Regions from separate parts of the Paenibacillus sp. J22FR5 genome, predicted to be linked through region 2. Evidence: riboswitches for the same ligand, from Rfam matches in the RefSeq annotation. Region 2 holds a riboswitch; the other holds the start of a gene.
What was found. Region 2 has a riboswitch for cobalamin ahead of AC58P7_RS16560 (uroporphyrinogen decarboxylase/cobalamine-independent methonine synthase family protein). Riboswitches for the same ligand answer to the same signal wherever they lie in the genome.
Positions count from the first base shown of each region.

Region 1: it holds a riboswitch for cobalamin, as region 2 does, so the genes downstream of both, cobJ (precorrin-3B C(17)-methyltransferase) here and AC58P7_RS16560 (uroporphyrinogen decarboxylase/cobalamine-independent methonine synthase family protein) in region 2, are expected to answer to the same signal.

Region 1 is NZ_JCAUAN010000013.1:39,312-42,423, forward strand. It holds gene AC58P7_RS17710 (isocitrate lyase/PEP mutase family protein) at 1-52, shown strand, start outside; cobalamin riboswitch at 74-265, shown strand; gene AC58P7_RS17715 (HoxN/HupN/NixA family nickel/cobalt transporter) at 436-1,227, shown strand; cobalamin riboswitch at 1,343-1,546, shown strand; gene cobJ (precorrin-3B C(17)-methyltransferase) at 1,731-3,112, shown strand, end outside.
Region 2 is NZ_JCAUAN010000011.1:136,685-139,796, reverse strand. It holds gene asnB (asparagine synthase (glutamine-hydrolyzing)) at 1-354, opposite strand, end outside; gene AC58P7_RS16575 (DUF4023 family protein) at 544-657, shown strand; gene AC58P7_RS16570 (hypothetical protein) at 818-949, shown strand; gene AC58P7_RS16565 (hypothetical protein) at 1,011-1,274, opposite strand; partial or broken gene AC58P7_RS16560 (uroporphyrinogen decarboxylase/cobalamine-independent methonine synthase family protein) at 1,324-1,997, opposite strand; cobalamin riboswitch at 2,147-2,346, opposite strand; tRNA gene AC58P7_RS16555 (tRNA-Arg) at 2,456-2,529, opposite strand; gene AC58P7_RS16550 (hypothetical protein) at 2,695-3,112, shown strand, end outside.

The DNA of each region.
Region 1 (3,112 bases), on a different contig from region 2:
GTCCAATCAAAATAAAAATAGGTTGTTAAAAAAGGATTTAATTTTGAAGTAGAGAATTATAATTAAAGAAAATTTCATATCTATCTCACTAGGTGCCCTTGCGTGAGCAAGGCATAACAGGGAATCGGGTGTAACTCCCGAGCGGTCCCGCCGCTGTAACCGAGGAGCCTCCTTCTTTATATGTCACTCAGAATTAAGTCTGGGGAAGGCAGAGGGAGTGCAATGAAACGGAAGCCAGAAGACCTACCTAGTCGAGCACACCAAATACGCCTTCGGAGAAAAGGAGTGGTGACGAAAAATGAACTGGCAGTTTAGCTCTTCTTAACTTGTCATTTATTACCGTTCCCATAAGTAAGTCCCGAAACCTTAGAGGTCGTCGGGGCTTTTTTTGTGCATTAATTGCAATAAATTTGAAAACGAAAGAGGTAATCATCAATGTCAACTGTTTCACTTATACTTCTTGTTTTTGTTTTGGGTCTACGTCATGGTTTAGACGCGGATCATTTAGCTTTTATTGATGGACAGACGCGGTATAATTGGCGGATGGGAAGTCCTATTGCTCGCTGGGTAGGTACCTTATTTTCATTTGGCCATGGAGCAGTAGTAGCTAGTATGGCAATTGTTTTGGGTATGTTTATCAAGGATTTTGAATTACCGGGTTATTTCGATACGGTTGCAACATGGATTTCTGTACTTTCACTTTTTACCATTGGAACTATAAATATCTATAATCTCTTGCGTTCTAAGCATAAAAATGAAGATTTTCAAGTTAAAGGATATAGAGGAAATTTTATTGCAAAAGTTTCCAAAGGAACAACAAATCCATTTTTAATTATTTTAGTTGGTGCGATTTTCGCATTAGCCGCTGAAACGATCAGTCAGACATCCGTTTGGGCACTTGCTGCGGGTAATAAAGTCGAATATATGCCTGTCATTTTGGGAATTGTTTTCATGATTGGGATGATGCTAACGGATACCTTGGATTCGTTGATTGCATATCGAATGGTTCATCACTCAGGGAAACTTGGGCAAGCGGCTTCAAGATTATTCGGGTGGGTTATAGTAGTTCTTGCGTATGGTGTTTCGTTATATGAAGCTTTTACATATTTCAACCCTTGGGCCGAAATTGATTTTGAAATCATAGGAATTGGAATCTTTTTATTCTTACTACTTTGTTTTGTATTTGTCACGCTACGCGCTAGGAAGAAATCCCACGCATTAACTTAATAATCACTTGAAATCAATGTGCGAAGGCGAACGCCTAGCTTGATTTGTGTGCAAAACTATACAATAAATTAATTGGACAAAGAGTTTTCAGTAATGGTATCATCAAGAAAAACTAAATATTTTTATGGAAATAGGTTCTGGACTATGTATTAGTCTAGTTAAAAGGGAAGTTCGGTGAAATGCCGTCACGGACCCGCCACTGTAAGGAATGCTAAAATTAATTGGCACTCTTCTGGTTTTTATGTCACTGAGGAAAACTTGGGAAGACACCAGAAGAGATATTCTAAGTCAGGAGACCTGCCTATTTTGACAACACAATTGACCTACGTGGATTTAGGGAGTGTTAGAAGCTCCCTTTATTTTCTAAAATGAGTTTGGCATATTGGATGAAGTTGCCATTCCATCATATAGATTTTAATGTCAGGCACCTCTAACATTTTTTTTGTTAGAGGTGTTTTTTGTTTGCCCTGCTTTGAATATAGTGTAAAAAGGAGTGGACGAGAATGAGAGGGAAATTATTAATTATCGGTTTTGGACCCGGCAGCTTCGAACATATTACCAAACGCGCGCGCGAGGCCATTCAGGAAAGTGAGGTTGTAATCGGGTACAACACTTACGTAGATTTGATTGCAGATCTACTTACCAGTCAATCGATTGTCCGTACAGGAATGACAGAGGAGGTTAGCCGCGCCCAAGAAGCCGTTCGACAGGCGGAAGCAGGCAAAAAGGTAGCGGTAATTTCCAGCGGGGATGCAGGAGTTTATGGCATGGCCGGGTTAGTCTATGAAGTCTTAATAGGCAAGGGATGGTCGCGTACAGATGGTGTGGAGGTAGAAATCGTTCCAGGTATTTCTGCCATTAATTCGACTGCCTCTCTATTAGGAGCGCCCATTATGCATGATTCTTGTACGATTAGCTTGAGTGATCATTTGACGCCATGGACGCAGATAGCCAAACGAGTGGAGGCTGCAGGACAAGCTGATTTTGTCATTGCGCTCTATAATCCGCGAAGCGGTAGAAGAACAAGACAAATTGTGGAGTCGCAGCAAATTCTTCTTAAGTACCGATCTCCAGATACGCCTGTAGGTATTGTAAAAAGCGCTTATCGCGATCGTGAGCAAGTGGTGATTACAACGTTACAGAATATGCTCGATCATGATATTGGCATGTTAACTACAGTCATTATAGGCAACTCGACCACGATGATATATGAAGGCCTTATGATTACACCGCGTGGTTATCAAAGAAAATACACTTTGGATTCGGATGTGCAGCGCTTAAGACCACATCAACGCTTGCAAACGGAGGCGGAGCCTTGGGCTTTAGAACAGTGGAAAGAAGAAGATGAGACTGACCATGAGCTGTATGAAGATGAGTTCGATCGTATAGAAAAATCTGAACCGGTGAAGCCAGTTGGAATACCGAATCCTCACTCATTTGCTATGGAAGCCTTACATTTAGTTAGCTTATCCAAAGGGATAACAGAGCGGAACTCTCCAATCGAGCTCATGCAGCCATCGTATAAGCAAGAAGCAATTTTTGAGTTTGCGGTAAGTCCGGGGTTAGCCAATAAGAAATTTACTGCCAAACAAATGGCTTTACTAGCTGAAATCGTTGGGGATAAAGGCGACATTGAATATACACCGCATCATCAATTAATTGTTCGTGTCGCTGTTGCAGAGCCGGATCATATTACCAGTAGACTGACGAACGAGGGCTTCATTTTATCACCTATAGGAGATGTTGTTCAGTTGAAGGCTTGCGACTTTTGTAATCTAGAAAAGGTTGAATCGCTCCCCTATGCGGAGAAGATCAATGAGATGATTGGTGGAATGAATGTTCCCAAAGAATTAAAAATTGGCTTTAATGGATGTGGAATGGCTTG
Region 2 (3,112 bases):
GATACATGAATTTCCCCACTCGATAAAAGCAACCAGCAGCACTTCGGTATCACAATTCGTGCGGAAGTGATGACCGCGAGTCTCGAGCTCTTTTTTTAACTCTGGAGCGTTATAGAGTTCGCCATTATATACGATGGTATACGTATAGTCGCCTTGTTTGCGGACCATCGGCTGAGCGCCGTTCTCAGGATCCATAACACTAAGGCGTCGGTGTCCAAGGGCACAATGCTGTGAAATCCAGGTACCTGAGGCATCAGGTCCACGCAGATGGAGCGTTTCCGTCATATTTTCTAGAATGGACGGGTACCCGGTCAAGTCTTTCCGCCAATCTATCCAACCCGTTATTCCGCACATAGACGTTCCTTCCTTTCTTTTGGAGAGAGCATAATGATAAAGGGTATGCAAATGGAAGGTATTAAATGTCTGTCCAGAAAGAGGTAGGAGCAAGCAGGACGTGGTTTTTGTGACGAAGGTGATTAAATTTCGGGCTTCCGTGACATTCTAAAAGGGTAATGCCATTCTTTCTTCAGGAGGCGAGTGCTCATGGATAGTCATTTCATTAGCAAGCTGCATGAGAAGCAGAGGAAAGCCGAGAAGAATAAAAGGACTCAAGGTGACGGTCAGACAGGCAAGAACTTGCCTCACAAGATGCACTAACGTCTTATGGCATGAGCAAAAGCCTGTAGGGAGAGATTCCTACAGGCTTTTTGTTTTTCAGACAGCCCCACTAAGTTGGAGAAGATAACCAGCATATTGGGTGCCGAAACCCTCCATACTAATGTGGCGTTCACTCTATAAATAGAAGGAGTTGCTTACCATGGGTAAAAAGAAAAATATGAATCAGAAAACGCAAAGCGCAATCGATCACTCGAAGCAATCATCTCGTATTCAATCGAATCTGGATTCAACAGAACCAGGTCACCATCAACCAAACAGACCATCCGTGTAAAATGACGGTAGTCGAGCACCCTTGCTGGGAATAAGGCAGGGGTGTTTCTCTTCGTCTAACCTTAGGAAGGGATGAGCTCGCTTCTGCTTGGTCGGAATAGCTTAGCAGCCTCGACCATAACGCGTAGAGCGGCAATGGTCTCTTCCTTGCCTCGCGTTTTCAAACCACAGTCTGGATTGATCCAGAATAGCTCAGGCTCTAGCACCTGAAGTGCACGCTCAATCATTTCAACCATTTCCGTTACGGAAGGGACGCGCGGACTGTGAATGTCATAGACACCAAGCCCGATTCCTTGATCATACGTATGCTCCTCGAAGCTGTGAATCAGCTCCCCATGACTTCTAGATGTTTCGATTGAGATGACATCCGCATCTGTAGATAGACTTAACGCGATCGAAATCAGCTGGATTCAATGACTGTACGAGAATTGGTTCATCGATTTGTACCCATTCCACACCTTCAGCAGCCAATTCTGTCAAAATACGTACATAGAGCGGGAGGAACAACGCAATAAGACGGTCGATTTCCTCAGCTTTATAACCCTTGCCCAACTTAAGGAAAGTAAATAAGCCGAGAATGACAGGCTTGCCTTGAATGCCAAGCTTCTGCTTTGCCTCCCGATAGGCTTCTAGTGGCTTGTTGATCGTCAGTTCCGGCCGTGCGTCTTGTAATTCAGGAACAATGTAATGATAGTTGGTGTTAAACCATTTCGTCATTTCACAAGCCGTCGCCCCTTGGCTGCCGCGAGCCATCGCATAGTACGTTGCAAGAGGTACTTCGCCGCCTGCGTAAAGGAAACGGTTTGGAACTAGTCCAAACATAGTAGACGTGTCTAGAACGTGATCGTACAAGGAGAAGTCGCCGACAGGGATAAGGTCAATCCCTTTTTGCTGCTGCAGGCGCAGGTTATGAAGACGGATGTCTTCAATTTGCTTTGAAAACTCGCTTTCATCCAATTTGCCTGCCCAGAAAGCTTCTAAGGCTTTCTTCCACTCACGATTTCACCAATTCTTGGATATCCTAAATTACTGCTCATTAATGCGCACATGTTGTAATCCTCCTCAAATTTTGTTGTTTACGACCTCCGGAAATCAAAAAAGGGCATCCCTAACCTTAATAAAAAAGGTTAAAGATACCCTGTGTATGTGTATACAGTGTTTATGATCTCTAACACCTCCCTATCTCCCGTAGGTAAAAACAGTGCTGTCAGAATTAGGCAGGTCTCCTGGCTCCAGAATCCTCGTCAAACACTAGCCTTCCCGATCCTTCGATCAGTGGCACCTCAAGCGTCGACTCCTCTGTTACAGTGGCGGGACCGCGTCGGTATTACACCGAACTTCCCTTTTAAGCTCTCGTTTATTTGGCTAAACAAGAGCACCTATTCCCACAATATGCAATTGATGAATACTATACATGATATCGCAGATCATGCAAAGACTTTTGTTTTTTAATGTTCTGGAAATGAAAAAAAGACCGCGATTTCTCGCGGTCTTTCCTCTTGCTTGACGTCCCAGGAGGGATTCGAACCCCCGACCGCACGCTTAGAAGGCGTGTGCTCTATCCAGCTGAGCTACTGAGACATAGGTCACTTCTTACCGCATGGACGTGATCCGTTTGGCGAAGCAAGAGTTATAATATCATATCGATTTGTAGGAAGTCAACACTTCTTTGAATATTTATTTTTGCATTCATTTGGTCGATGGAGTAAACTGTCACAAGCGAGACCACGAACAGAGGTGATCCCTATGTCAGACCCTACTTTGGATAATGTCATCCTTTTTCCTAAAACAGAAAAGTTTTATGAAGACGAGCTAACGAAGCTGTTACGCTCCGAGCAATATAAAGAAGCACTTGAGATGCTTACTTATCTCCTGCAGTTTCCCACTGTCGACACGAATAAATCCGAGCAATGGGAAGCCTTGCGACATTGGTTGCTCACAATGTTTCCAGAAACGATGTTTCCATCTACAGAGGCAGACGAGAAGGATTCAGAGGAAGAATCCGCCTTATTGCGGCAGTACATTCATGAAAAGGCAGCCTCAGATGATGGAGCTTTTGTGATGAAGTTGCAAAAGATGCTTCAAGAAGGAACATTGGAAGGACAAGTTAGCGCCTTGGAACAGCTTGCTTATATTGAGCAACCCGAGGTGAGCCAATTCGTAA